Regions from separate parts of the Paenibacillus sp. FW126-R14 genome, predicted to be linked through region 2. Evidence: riboswitches for the same ligand, from Rfam matches in the RefSeq annotation. Region 2 holds a riboswitch; each other region holds the start of a gene.
What was found. Region 2 has a riboswitch for cyclic di-GMP ahead of AC3WRW_RS04860 (hypothetical protein). Riboswitches for the same ligand answer to the same signal wherever they lie in the genome.
Positions count from the first base shown of each region.

Region 1: it holds a riboswitch for cyclic di-GMP, as region 2 does, so the genes downstream of both, AC3WRW_RS20225 (hypothetical protein) here and AC3WRW_RS04860 (hypothetical protein) in region 2, are expected to answer to the same signal.
Region 3: it holds a riboswitch for cyclic di-GMP, as region 2 does, so the genes downstream of both, AC3WRW_RS10020 (PilZ domain-containing protein) here and AC3WRW_RS04860 (hypothetical protein) in region 2, are expected to answer to the same signal.

Region 1 is NZ_JBYTBS010000034.1:4,921-9,875, forward strand. It holds gene AC3WRW_RS20215 (sugar phosphate nucleotidyltransferase) at 1-1,034, shown strand, start outside; gene AC3WRW_RS20220 (hypothetical protein) at 1,084-2,088, shown strand; cyclic di-GMP riboswitch class I at 2,190-2,280, shown strand; gene AC3WRW_RS20225 (hypothetical protein) at 2,336-2,551, shown strand; gene AC3WRW_RS20230 (copper amine oxidase N-terminal domain-containing protein) at 3,055-4,053, shown strand; gene AC3WRW_RS20235 (hypothetical protein) at 4,198-4,509, shown strand; gene AC3WRW_RS20240 (family 78 glycoside hydrolase catalytic domain) at 4,834-4,955, shown strand, end outside.
Region 2 is NZ_JBYTBS010000005.1:50,239-55,193, forward strand. It holds gene AC3WRW_RS04840 (type I polyketide synthase) at 1-125, shown strand, start outside; gene AC3WRW_RS04845 (flavin-containing monooxygenase) at 140-1,243, shown strand; gene AC3WRW_RS04850 (4'-phosphopantetheinyl transferase family protein) at 1,200-1,907, shown strand; gene AC3WRW_RS04855 (MDR family MFS transporter) at 2,063-3,289, shown strand; cyclic di-GMP riboswitch class I at 3,391-3,483, shown strand; gene AC3WRW_RS04860 (hypothetical protein) at 3,589-3,888, shown strand; gene AC3WRW_RS04865 (hypothetical protein) at 3,921-4,592, opposite strand; gene AC3WRW_RS04870 (Lrp/AsnC family transcriptional regulator) at 4,808-4,955, opposite strand, start outside.
Region 3 is NZ_JBYTBS010000010.1:149,016-153,970, forward strand. It holds gene prfA (peptide chain release factor 1) at 1-30, opposite strand, end outside; gene ychF (redox-regulated ATPase YchF) at 63-1,163, opposite strand; gene AC3WRW_RS10020 (PilZ domain-containing protein) at 1,242-1,985, opposite strand; cyclic di-GMP riboswitch class I at 2,077-2,163, opposite strand; gene tadA (tRNA adenosine(34) deaminase TadA) at 2,423-2,899, shown strand; tRNA gene AC3WRW_RS10030 (tRNA-Arg) at 2,999-3,072, shown strand; gene AC3WRW_RS10035 (fibronectin type III domain-containing protein) at 4,084-4,955, shown strand, end outside.

The DNA of each region.
Region 1 (4,955 bases), on a different contig from region 2:
TACCTGTAGATCCATACGTGGAAAACGGCTTTTTTGAGAAAGTGAAAGAACTCGAAGGAGTACTTTCGCAATCTGGTGCAGATCTTGCTTTAATTGGTGTCAAACCAACGTATCCTTCTTCAAAGTATGGTTATATAATTCCTGAAAATAACATTGATAATCATTCATTTATTAAAGTAAGTCATTTTAAAGAAAAACCTACGGAAGAGTATGCCCAACATTTGATTGCACAAAATGCACTTTGGAATTGCGGGGTTTTTGCTTTTAAGTTGGATTATTTGATTTCCTTATTAATAGAAAAAGGAATGCCTATTCAATATGAAGAGCTTCTAAAGCAATATGGGAAATTGGAAAAAATAAGTTTTGATTACGAAGTAGTTGAGAAAGCGAATCATATCGTTACTCTTCCCTATGAAGGGTATTGGAAAGATCTTGGTACTTGGAACACTTTAACTGAAGAAATGGCAACGAATGTAATGGGTAAAGGAATTATGAGTAAAGATTCATCAAATACCCATATTGTTAACGAGCTGGATATTCCGGTTACTGTCCTAGGACTTTCAAATGTAGTAGTCGCAGCAAGTGCAGATGGTATTCTCGTCACAGAGAAAGGCGCTAGCCCTCGGATTAAGGAGCTGCTAGGTAATTATGATGAGAGGCCTATGTTCGAGGAGAGGCGTTGGGGTTGGTATAAGGTTTTAGACTATGCGCGGTACTCCCCAGGACATGAAGTATTAACAAAAAGAATCTGTATATTATCCGGTAGAAATTCCAGTTATCAAATCCATTTTAAACGAAGCGAAGTTTGGAACTTTACGAAAGGTGAAGGCGAAATTGTTATCAATGATCGCTTGATTCCTGTCAAAGCGGGAGATGTCTGGCATATCCCAGTTGGTACCAAGCATGCCGTTAGAGGGATTTCAGATCTGGAATTTATTGAGGTACAAACTGGAAGTGAATTAGTTGAAGAGGATATTACCCGTCTGTTAATGACTTGGGGTGAGATTCAAGATCATTGTTTAAGTAGATTATAATCGCTTTACGGGCTTGATAAATAGGAAGAGCAAGGAGGTGATTCAACTCATGAAGCGCTGGAAATCTTTAAAACCTTGGAAAAAGTGGTTAGTAGGGATCAGCAGTTTAATTGTTGGAATTTTTCTGACTGCTTCCATCGTAGTTTATTATCAAATTAAGTCCATACGTGTTGAGGATATTCTGCAGAGACATCAAACACTTGGCAATGAGCAGCATGAATCAGCAAAGGATGGGAGCCAAGTATCTCCTTCATCCTCAAGTGAGCCAGCTCTTCCTTCTTTGCTGAATGCCCCTTTAGACAAAGCCAATCAGTTTGCAAACAAACCAATAAAGACGCAGGATGCTTTAGATGCAGCAGCAATTTTATTGAAATCCGGTTTGAGTTTGAAAGAGGTTTACTACCTCACTGGCGAGGCGAAAAGCGATTTATCTAATGATGAAAAACAGAAAATTCGCGACTTGCTCCTCTCTAAACTTACTAATGATGAGATAGAAGCCCTTCGATCCATAACCAAACAATATGGCAAGGCTCTGCACATCCTTGATCCTGATTACCCAATTGAACTCATAGGAATTGAGGACCCGGAAGAGCGAAAAAAAATAGCAAAAGAGCTTCAGGATAAGAAAAAGTCGAATCAAAGTCAGCAAGTAGTTCAGCAACCGAAAGGGGAATCGACTCCAAAAGACTCCTCTCCGGAAGCAACGCCAGATCCTACACCAGATCCTACACTTATAGAAACCTACAACTCCAAACTAGATGCGCTAAAAAATACATGCCAAAGCAACATCAGCTCTCTTGTCTCCAGCGTAGTAAATGCGAAGAAAGGCAATAAAGATATAGGCCTTAAAGAACTGCAAAGCACGTTTATGCAAAAATTTGTGGATGCGGAGTCTAAGTGTGACTCTGGCTTTAATGCAATCCTTTCGGATGCGGGGAAAGCTGGGGTAGGCTCTGGCGAGATTGATGGCTGGAAGCAATCCTATGCATCTATGAAGCAAGCGGCGCAAAACAGTGCAATTGGTCAGATCGAAAAAGCTCTTTCAAACAAGTAGTTCCACCGACCCGTTTATAAATCCAAATAATGGTTCGGACGGCTCATGCTACATCTGTATTGTTTGCTAAAATAATCCTATAAACGACAATCACATAAATCGTAAGACAATGGCAAAATTGATGAAAGTCAGTGACGCAAAGCTACAGGGACTAAACTGGGAAAAGAACCGGTATGTCAGCCAGCTGCCGATTACGGCCTCCGTCTGATTCTTATGTGGGACAAACCTTTGGGAGGTAGAGAAGAATATGTTTTGGTTAACCATGTTGACTATTCTTTGGATTGTGGGGTGTATTTTTTATGTTAGTATATTTGCAGTTGCTAAACAAGCAGATCAGATGGCTGAGGCTATGTTTGCAAATGAGTTTCCTCAAAACACAGTTTCCAGTACTTATTGTATGACAGACGATGTTCAGCGTTTTGAAAAAGGTCATGAAAGTATTGGACAGGTTTGTTTATCATAATTCGATTGATTAAAGCACCTATAGGGTGCTTTTTTTATGTTTAAAAGGCATGCAGGCATTAGCGACTACAAGTACTTTATTATGAGATAAATACATACCACCCAGAACGGGATCATAATAAGCAGTCCCCATAAACAACCTTTAAACATCAAAAAGCGATTGTTTTTGTTTTCGTTCATTCCATTGATCAAAATGCCGCACCTCATTTGCGCGCTATAAGCAGCTATTTTTTAGTAGATAAGAAAGTATAAGTTTTATACTTTTGCTTCGCATCTACCTTGACAAACGCGCCCGTCCTGAAAGGACGACGAAGTCGTTTATCCTTGATTCTCATCGATGCTCTTATATCCCTGCAAAGTTAGCGCTATGTTTTGAGAAAAAATGTGAACTTATAACCTTTGATGTACCGCGGCATGTTGGATAGTTAGTTATTGCTTAGTATTTGGATAAAAACAGTGCCAAAAAATTGTTACAACCAAATTAATATACGAGGTGTGGATCAAATGAAAGTGAAAAATCGGTTCAAGGCCGCAGCAGGATTATCTTTAGCATTATTCATGGGAATGAGTACCGGGGCATCCGCCGCGCAAGCTCCTGTTGATGTGGATGTGTATCAAGTACCTATGCATTTCACTTTTGACGGCAAAGAGTATGCGCCGCCGGAAGGTCAGACGGGGTTTATTTATGAAGGCAGTACGTATGTCCCGATCAGGTTCATTTCTTACTCCCTGGATAAAGCGGTGAAATGGGATGCGGATACTTACACAGTTACGATTTCCGAACCTAAGGAAACAGACAAAATTAATATCAAAGAGTACAAGCTCAACACGCAGGTTTATTCGAAAAGTAATGAGAAGAAGCCAGACAAAGCGAATTTGGCAGCCAGCAAGTTGAATGTTTATAAAGAGAAGATTTCATATGTATTTGATGGGGTTGCGAAAAATCCGCCTGAGGATTTGCCAGGTTACATTGTCGATGGCAGCCTTTATGTGCCTATTCGCTTTTTCTCTGAGTCTGTTGGCAAAACGATTCATTGGGACCCTGAAACTTACACGGTTTCAGCCGTTAGTTCTTCGGATAAGAAGGCTCCTGAGGTGAAAGTGCCGGAGACTCCTAAACCTGAGCCGACAGCTCCAGCAGTAGGAGGCGGCGGTGCCGTTGGTGGTGGAGGAGCGGGTGGCGGAGCTTCCACGAAGCCTTCTTTTGACTCGATTAATAACGAAACAGTAGCTCAACTGCTGAAGCTCCAAACGAAAAGTCATGATGAACTTACGCGGCTATTGGATCAATATAAAGCTACCAAAGATGAAAGTTTACGTGATGAGGCCAATCTAAAAATCGCACAAACAAATGAGGCATTCAATCAGCTTATGAACGATTTCGAGACAAAGCTAAAGAATAATGAGTATGATACAAGCATTGTCGATACCTACAGGGGACTGTATGAAAAAAAGAAAGCGGATGAAGAAGCGAAAGTAAAAGCGGAAATCAAACCCAACTAATTCATAACCGGAAGCCTCCATAAACGGATAGCTTCCGGTTTATTTTCGCCTATTTTCTGCGAATCATTCACCAACTAGGCATTCACACACATACTGTGTATTAGGCTATAAACTACTACCACAAGAATGTGAGTGATTCCTGAAATGACGAAACTTGAAAATGAAGAATTTCGTCCGCCTGTAGGCGGTTCACATGGCGGAGGCATCGGACATGGCGGACTGGGAGGCCCAGGGCCAGGGCACTTTGGTCATGGTCCCGGAATCGGGCATGGACCGGGATTTGGTCCGGAATTTGTGGGTCCTGGAGTCGGCGGCGTAGATTTTCTCCCTTGGGCTGTAGCCCCTCTGATATGGAGCACAACTCAACCTTATTATTCGTATCCTTACCCGTATCCGTATCCATATCCATATCCATATTCTTACTATCCATATCCCCCTGGCTATCCAGGCATTTAATAAGTTGTAAAAACCTGTTCTGAAAAACCGAGAAACTCCCTTTAGAAAAGGGTTCTCGGTTTTTTTGCTATTCTAGTACAACGGCATGTAGGGGATTGTTTGATGCCTTCCCCCGGTCAAAGGTAAAGAATATACACCTATTCTAAAAATTGGATGCCTATAAATGGAAGAAATCCTTCTTTATAATAAATTGAGTAAGTAAGGTTTGAGAAGGGGGGCGAGAACGCATATACAGGATCTTCTTTGTAAGCGCATCATATCTACAGATGATGGACAAACAGTTGTAAAAAAGGTATTAAAAAAGGTATAGCGGAGGTAAATTCTATGTCCAATCAGTTTGGCAAACAAAAAAAGAAAGCGTTATCATTTTTGTTGAGCGGTACTCTACTTTCCACGATATTGATGCCGGGGATGGCTTTTGCCGATGCAGACGGAGTGAGTAAGGC
Region 2 (4,955 bases):
CTGAAAGCTCCGTACATAGGAAAGTATCTCATATGCTTCCGGGCTACCCGTGGAATCATCAATCGTGTTGGAAAATAGCGGGCAATCATTCGGGGGAGTCAACTGGCATAACCTGTTTTTGTTAATTGGGGGAGTTGCTTTGGAAAGTATCGATGTCGTCGTCATTGGCGGAGGGCAAGCAGGTCTTTCGACAGGGTATTATTTACGCTCGGAGTCGCGGAAGTTTATTATTTTGGATCATAGCCCGGAAATAGGGCATTCGTGGAAAGACAGATATGACTCGTTAACCCTTTTTACGCCTCGTAAGTATAGCAGTTTGCCTGGGCTGCCCCTGAAGGGAGATCCTTGGGGCTATCCGGCAAAGGATGAGATGGCGGCGTATTTAAAGCAATATCAAGAACATTTTGCCATACCCGTCCAGTTGGAAACCCAAGTAAGGCGGCTCTCTTACGCTATGGGGCGATTCTTAATCACGACTAACAAAGGGACGTGGTTGGCTCAACAAGTCGTTGTGGCGACAGGCCCTTTTCAAACTCCTTTCATTCCTCCCCTTGCACAGTCTCTAAGCCCGGAAGTGTTTCAAATACATACAGCAAATTATCGTAATCTTGAAATGCTTCCTGAACAGGGGGATGTGCTCGTGATCGGCGGGGGGAATTCCGGCGCACAGATTGCACTTGAGATTTCTCAACAGAGGAAAGTTTATTTGTCAGTTGGTCATCAAATTCAATATCTGCCTTACCGTTTGCTTGGCAGGAGCCTTTTTTGGTGGTATGAAAGGATTGGGCTGCTAAGCAAGAGTCCGAAATCATGGATTGGGCGGCGGTTCATGAAAAAGAAAGATCCGCTTTATGGTTTTGATCTGAGAAAGGCTATTGCCAGCGGAAGGGTCCAACTATTGACCAGAGCGACAAGCGCGAGTGGCAGACTGGTTTCTTTTGCAGACGGGTCTTTTCATGAAGCGAGTACGATAGTATGGGCTACCGGCTTTCGTTTCGACTATCCATGGATATGTATTCCCGAGATTTTCGATCACAATCAAACGGTCATTCATGAGCGGGGAGTTACATGGATTCCTGGGTTGTATTTTGTAGGCCTGCCTTGGCAGTCTTGCCGGGGATCGGCGTTGATCGGATGGGTACACCGGGATGCTAAATTCATCAGCCGCATGATCACACAATATGGAGAACGCTATGCAAATGAAGGTAATAGCTACGAGGATTTGTCATCGCACGGGAGTTGACATTTGGCGTTCATTCGCTTCCTTCCTCGATGAAGGCAGAAAGGCCAAAATTGCCAAATGTCTGCAAAAGCATCAACAGCAAAGAATGATGGCAGGGGACATTTTGCTCCACTATGTGCTTCGGCATGAGCTGCGTATGGATAAAAGCAAAACGAGTGTCATCTACAGCCCCTCAGGGAAACCGGCCCTTTACGACTGGCCCCGTATTTTCTTTAATATCTCTCACTCAGGGGAATGGGTTGCCATTGTTCTGGCCTCTTGTGAGGTTGGAATCGATGTTCAGAAGCAGGACCCCCGGTTTGCACAGCTGGCAGAAAGCATTCTGTCCCCTTCGGAAAGTAAAGAGCTTCTGCGTGTTCAAGACCCTGCCGTCTTTCTTTGTTGGCGTTGGGTGATGAAAGAAAGTTTTGTTAAGCTGATCGGTACGGGGCTTGGTTTTCCTATGACGAGGATAGACTATGACAGGATTTCTGCCGTAGATGCCGTAACAGTATATGAGAAAAAATGCTATTTCTGCAGAACCTACGAGTTGGTGAAGTGCAAAACCGAAGAGGCTTATCCGTTAGCGGTCAGCAGCGAAACGTATAACTTCCCGGATGAGGTGACAGTCCTTCCCTATAGCAGCTTGCTGAAATGGGCAATTGGTACCATAGTAAGAGAGTAAAAAAGCTGGGTTCCCGTTCGAGTACGGGGATCCAATTTTTTTGTTCGACAAAAAATAAGAAATAAGGACACGGACTGCCGCTTTTCGTGTATAATGAGTTCTTAATCTCATAATCTTAACCTTTGGTAAATTAGCAGCAAGAGGAGTTTTGGCAGATGAATCGATTACGCGGTTTTCTTGGTTCTTATCATCCGATTGTACATACGTTAATTTTGGGGACCGTCATGGCCAGAGCGGCGTCTTCCATGAGTCTGCCTTTTCTGGCGATCTACTTAGCCAAACATACATCCATGAGCGCGGTAATGATCGGAGTTGTCATTGGGATGGGAGCTTTGGCCGGAACGGTCGGGGGCTTTATCGGCGGCAACTTATCGGACCGATTCGGCAGACGCATCATTATGCTGGCCGCTCTTTTCGGATGGGCCGTTGTGTTTGTCGGCTTCAGTTTCGTAAAACTACCGGTCTTATTCATGCTGCTCAATATGTTAAACGGTCTGTGCCGCTCGTTCTACGAGCCGGTTTCGCAAGCTTTGATGGCGGATCTGACAGAACCGGCCAAACGGCTAAGCGTTTTTTCGATGAGATACATGGCCATTAATGTCGGTGTAGCTGTCGGTCCTTTGTTAGGTGCCTTTTTTGCTACGATGGACGGGTCTCTGCCATTCCTGCTAACTGGAATTGTTTATTTGATCTATGCGGTTACGCTATACGTTCTCCTCATCGTTTTTGGCATTAAGCAGATCGAAGGAGAGAAGAAACAACCGGTTACGTTCGCCTCCGCATTGCGTGTCATCCGCAGCGATGTCACGTTTCGCTACTACATCCTTGGCGGGATCATCGGGGCGATCGGATACTCGCAGGTCATGGTGACTCTTTCGCAGTATTTGGAGCAAAGTTTCACCGATGGCGTCAAAATGTTCGCAGTCCTTATGAGTGTTAATGCGATTGTGGTCATTGCTTTACAAATACCGCTTACTCGAATTTCCAATAAGTATACGCCGCTTGCCGCCATTATTTTTGGCAATTTGATGTTTGCTTTAGGAGATGTGGGTTTTGCGTTCTCGCATTCGCTGATTCCGATGATTGTATCGATGGGGATCTTCACGCTTGGCGAAATTTTAAATTATCCCGCGGCGAACATGCTGATTGACAAGCTAGCTCCCGAGCATATGCGAGGCACATATTTTGGCGCTCAAACCTTAACGAATGTCGGCCATTTCATGGGACCGTGGATAGGCGGGTTTTTGCTTGTAGCTTACGGCGGAAGCGTTTTGTATCTGATCATGGCTGTTGTGGTCATGGCAGGGTCGCTATTCTATTGGAAAGGCGCCATCAATCTACAAAACTTCCTGAAAAATTCGTCGAAAAAAGAAATTACTTGATAAAAATGGCGAAATTAGTACTATAGAACTATACGATTTCAAAACAACTTCCCTTATTCTTGATAGTGTAGATATTTTCATGTAAATAAACTTTACAACACATCACGACATGGCAAAACTGACGAAAGTCAGCGACGCAAAGCTATAGGGGCTACCTTGTTCTGGAACGAACTTGTTGCCAGCCAGCTGCCGAACGATTGGGCATTCACCTTCGAACCCCCTCCGATCGGTACACAATGGTGGGGTTTTTCTCTATCATAGCGCTAATTAAACATGAACAAAAAGGAGGACCAGACAGCATGCAGTCCGAACTACATGAAGAGCAGAAAGTAATTTCGCTTTGCGGCAATCATGTTGCCCGTTTGGTACCATCCACGGATGGACCAAAGCTACTGATCAATTTGGAAGAATACGCGCTTAACGAAGCTTGTTGGGATGTCGAAATGTTTCATGGCAGAAGCAACAGCATCTTAATCTTCTACTGGAAAGGCGAAGTAAAACTTTCAGTGAAAATGCCGCCGATGCCCCAAATTGAAGCATTTATGACAAGACTTTATCAAATCTTGACTTCCAAATTAAGAACAGTTCAGCCTATATAGGCGAGCTGTTTTTTTTTATTCGTGGACAGTTTCTAATTGTTAAAGAGCGTTAATTCAATAATGTGAGATGTCACATTATCTACGCACAAATAAACTTCTTTGCAGACTGTTGAAAAATAATTTAATGCGATTGAGTTGATTAATTGGTCGGAGTATAGCCAATTCGGATAGTGATGCAGATATTTCTTATCAGAGTATAGTAGTTTTATATGATTCCATATTTCGTCGAATTCTTGAATGTGAATTGGATTTATCGCATCTTCGTAGCTAGTCTTAACAGACTTATTATTAAATCTTACATACTTATAATCACCCGAAGAGGTATGTTCACCATGAAATTGGTATAAATCTAAAACGAAGGGATTAATCCTTTTTTCACTCAACAACAAAGTAAAGAGTTCCTTCGATGTAGGTTTAAGATTTTCTAATCTTAGTTCAACGGGAATTCTCTTAGACGTTACGACATGAATATTTTGAAAATGGCAAAGCAAATTTCTGAGTGCATCATCATTTAGATCGATATGTGTAAGTGGAATTATAATACACATTTCCGGTGCTCGAAAAATAAACGGTGCAATATAGTATTGTGCAATGGGGGATATTACATTACTCGCGCTGTCCAGCGGTGGAATAGCTTGAAAATGAGTGTCTTCTAGCCGTGAATACGCCGTTCTAGTTAAATTTTCAATAAAATTTTTATCCATATCTTCAAAGTGGCACATATAAATTATCTCCTTAACTCGATCTAGCTGTGGGGCTCCGACAACCTTAACAACTAAGGAAAGGGATAAAATCTATTATATACCAATTTTGTAATGGGTAAAATCTTTACCCTTGCAGTTACGTAAATAGAGGATGATTAGTTCACTATATGAACTGATCACCTCTATTTTTTATTTGTGATTTCCATTTCATCTATCTAGCTCAGCATGTTTATGTTTGCTTCTCCAAGTGAAGGTATAAGAAATTTATGATCAATAGGCGATGACATCACGATTAGAATCGTGTAGGTCCCGTATTTATCACATTGATTTCCGAACTCCTCGAGAGCTCGTGTGGAATCGCTT
Region 3 (4,955 bases), on a different contig from region 2:
GTCCACAATGGACTGAAGTCGATCCAACATAACGGATCACTCCTTTCTTTATTTTTTATGGTTTACACATTAAATCTGAAATGCATAACGTCGCCGTCATTCACCACGTACTCTTTGCCTTCCAGGCGCACTTGGCCTTTTTCCTTCGCGCCATTCATGGAGCCGGCCGTTACCAAATCCGTATAAGACACAACTTCGGCACGAATAAATCCGCGCTCGAAATCCGTGTGAATCACGCCAGCCGCTTGAGGAGCTTTCGTTCCTTTGCGGATCGTCCAAGCTCTTACTTCCTGCACCCCGGCCGTAAAATACGTATATAAGCCAAGCTTGCGATAAGCTGCTTTAATCAATCTATTCAAGCCGGACTCTTGAAGTCCCAACTCTTCCAGGAACATCGCTTTTTCTTCGTCCTCGAGTTCAGCAATCTCGGACTCTACCTTCGCGCTGATCGAAACAACTTCGTTGTTTTCTTTCGCCGCGTACTCCTGAACGATTTTGACGAACGGATTCTCATCCGCTGTTGCCACTTCATCTTCACTCACGTTTGCCGCATAAAGCACAGGCTTCATGGTCAGCAAATGAAGATCGCGTACAAGCAGCTTCTCATCGTCGCTTAAATCAATGCTGCGCGCCGGCAGATCGTTATAGAGAGCTTCCTTGATGCGTTCCAGACACTCAACCTCGGCTACAACCTTCTTGTCGCCGCCTTTCAGGTTTTTGCGGGAGCGCTCGATCTTCTTCTCTACGGATTCAATGTCAGCCAAAATCAATTCGAGATTAATCGTCTCGATATCGCCAATCGGATCCACTTTACCGGATACGTGGGTAATATTATCATCCTCAAAACAACGGACAACATGCACGATCGCATCCACTTCACGAATGTGAGCCAAAAATTTATTTCCAAGCCCTTCGCCTTTGCTCGCACCCTTTACCAAACCCGCAATATCAACGAATTCAAAGGCTGTCGGGACAATGCTTTTAGGGACAATCATCTCTACCAGCTTGTGCAATCTCTCGTCCGGTACTTCAACTACCCCGACATTCGGATCTATCGTACAGAACGGATAGTTCGCAGATTCTGCCCCCGCCTGTGTAATTGCATTAAACAATGTCGATTTTCCTACGTTCGGTAGACCGACGATACCTGCTTTCAAAGCCATTGTAGTTACAACTCCTTAATTTTCGAAAATCATCCTTCTTATTATATAGTACTTGGAACGCAAAAAAAAGCCTGAAGGCTACTGATTAGCCGCAGACTTTTTTTCCAGCGCTTTTTTCGTTTCATTTTCCCGCTTCTGGACGAAGTAGGTTTCGATCTGATTTTTTAAAATAAAGCCGCGCAGCGCGTTCGTTTTCTGTTCCGGTATGGCGGTAAAGCTTGCCCCGTAGTAATAGCCTTCATTCGTTTTTTCCTGCCGGACAATTTCCATTGTACATGGCACCAAAAAGCCCAAAATCAACTCCACTTCAAGCTGGGAATGCTTTTGTATGACCTTTTCAAGCATAGCATTCTCATTGATTGTGAAACCTAGGCCGTTGACGGATATATTTTTGATAGAGAACCGGATTGGATCATCGAATTGATGCTTATTTCGCTTATTTTTGTCTTGAAGTCCGAAAAGCAGCCCCTCATTCTTCACATCCACGCGAGGGAACTCCCTTTTCTCCGTAAACTTCCTGCGGTTTTCAGGCGGATTCAGGACAATGAGAGAGCCCTGCTCCTTGGCCACGACCGTTGTCTCCATGACAAACAGCCCGGACCTCGTATACACGGTCATTTTACATTTATCGCCCAGCGCAAAATTATCATATTCCGGCAGCTCCACCTCGATAATATCGCCGAGCGCATAAGTAAGCACGCCTGTGGCTACGAAATCGTCCTTGCTCAGCATCGCCTTGCTTTCAATCATGACTTCAGCATCGTACCCTTCTTTGCTGCCGTAAAACTTCATAGCTTTCTGCCTGCTCGCCATTTTGTTCATCAACACCTTCCTCCGTGCTCCGTATATAAAAAATAGACTGCCCCTTTACCGCGGGAACAGCCTATTACCTCAACCCAAAAAAGCATCGATTTTCGGTAACCAGGCTGTCATAGTTCCATGGAACGGTAGACCCTCAGCTTTGCGTCCTTGCCTTTCGGCAAGTTTGCCATTATCGAACCCTGCAAATGAAATTTATACATATCTCGTTCTTTATGGTCTAAAAGACCTACGTTATCTCTCATTATACGGATGGCTGATCTTATTATCAACTAAATCCCTTGCATACGGATTGTATTTGTTGTATGAATGTTAAAAGAATTACATATCCACAACTTTTTAAGTTATACACATTGTTATCCACAGGTTGTTAACAACGAATATTTGTTCGATTCTTTGTACACATGTGGATAAGATTATTTTTAGCGAGGTGTCCCCCTGTGGATGAACATAATGAGCATAATGAACATATTCTCTGGATGAAAGCAGCTATTGAAGAAGCACGCAAAGCCGAAGCCATTCGCGAGGTGCCCATCGGCGCCGTTGTTGTCCATCAAGGTCAAATTATCGGCCGCGGCTACAATCTTCGCGAAACCACGCTGGATCCTCTGGCTCATGCTGAAATGATTGCCATTAAGCAGGCTAGCGAGCACCTGCAAGCTTGGCGTTTGCTCGATTGCAAGCTCTACGTCACGCTGGAGCCTTGTCCGATGTGTGCGGGAGCCATCGTCCAAGCGCGGGTTCCGCAGGTGATCTACGGTACGACCGATCCCAAAGCCGGCTGCGCGGGAACGCTGATGAACCTGCTGCAGGAGGACCGGTTCAATCACCGGGTCGATGTGGTCAGCGGCGTGCTGCAGGCGGAGTGCGCTACTATGCTGACGCAGTTTTTCCGCAAGCTGCGGGGGAAGGAGTAGGCGCTCCCGCGAGAATATTTTTTAGCGGCACTAGATTTACACGCTGCCGCCCAAAAGGTTGCACCGCACAAGGCTTCGTGCTATCATAATCCTTGCTATGCGCCCGTAGCTCAGCAGGATAGAGCAACAGTTTCCTAAACTGTAGGCCGGATGTTCGAATCATCTCGGGCGCGTTTGCTTAGAAATCCGCGGTAGGTCAACGTTTAGCTAACATTGAGCTCAGCGGAAGGAGAACGTAAGGCATACAGTCTGTACACGAAAATTTGCGGAACTATATGCCGGAAATTCACCGTTTAAATACCCGTTTCATGTGACCCTTTACGGAATAACGTAAGGGGGTTTTCGTTATGAGTAATGTTGATCCGCGGAAAGGTAAATCAATCGCTAGTGGATGCCGAAATGTGGACGTAGTGCCTTCGTATGGTCTTGAAAGTGCGTTCCATTTGTTTTGATGTTGCTAAGAAGGCGGAGGGCATGCGCGAGAGAACGTTGGGGAGTTATGTATTATACTGGGGTTATTTTCGCGAATGGATCGGTCAAACTTGTCCACAACTAGTGGATATTGGCGCGATCACAACCGAAGTTGTCCGCGATTACGTTAGATTTATGAGCACTAAGCTTAGACGCGATATAGAGGACGCTCCCAACTTGTCGCCTTACACTATTGCGTTTCAGCTGCGAGATTTGAGGACCATATTTAACTTTTTGTTTTTGGCACGTGAAAAGAAGTTCATATCAATCCAGTCAAGAACGTTAAACAGCCGTGCTTTGATCACAAAGAGTAAGCGACGCTCAGTCCGGATCAGCTTAAACAGTTACTTGCGGCAATTGATACAAGCACGTTTGCTGGGTTTCGCGATAGGACATGCCTACTTCTGATTGCAGACGGCGGTTTTCGTATACTCGAGGCACTACGCTTTGAACTCTTCGCGGCCGCATTATCGCAGGCGACCGTCACAATGAGTGCGTGCGGTAACCTCGAAAATGGCGGCATTATACGCGAATAATGCGGGGAAATCGTGAGGATTGGCGACTTTGCTTCGCGCGTAGTATGTACGAGCTACGTGAAATTAACTAATAAAATACATATATTATATTATTTTACTGTAAATGTTTAGACATATTATGTTTAATAACGTAAAATTCACCGAGTAACTTATTTTTAGAAAAAGGTGGAATTTACTTTGAAAAACAGATTGAGAATTGCAATTTTTCTTTTAGTAATTTCATTGTTATTACCTGTAGTAAGTGCTAAAGCGGCAACTAACTACACGGGCGGTCTACTTGATGGGAAACCAGGGAAGGTTATGAACACCTCAGATCTTGAGGAGCCTGTAGTAGGATACGTTGTGAAAGAAGCAAAGTATAACGCTGCTTCCGAATCAACTACATTGCTGACGGATAACAACGAATCAACACTAAATAGAATTATGGGCTATGGAATTAATAAAAGCATGGTTCTTTACAAATTGGACGCGGATGCTGAGTTGACGTCATTCCGTTTAAAGTCATCTTTAGGTACAAACGTCTCGATGATGCTTTTTAAAAGTGATGGTAGCTACTTAGGAAACTACATAGACAGTGGTCACACAACTGATGGCCGATTACTTACTCTTTCCACAAAAAAACAAGGTGTCCGCTATGTAGCTCTTGTGAGTAGAAATTATGGGCAAGAAGACGATGTTTTTGAATTTAACGTCTACGGTACATTAGCTATTCCAGTCGACACTACGCCGCCAATAGCACCACTCGGACTTAATGCAACTGCTGGCAATACTCAAGTAAGTTTATCATGGACAGCTAATGCGGAACCCGACATTTCGAGTTACAAGATATATAAAGACGGAATTCTCCTTACTACAGTAGCAACAAATAACTTTCTTGTTACAAATCTAACGAATGGTACGCTATATACGTTTCAAATAAGTGCGGTAGATACTGCCGGTAATGAATCCGTAAAAAGTAATGTTGCATCCGCGACTCCAACGGCACCCGTAACAGCCGGACGAGCCCTACTCGTTGTCACGTTAACTAGCGGACTCGAAAAGGAGTATGA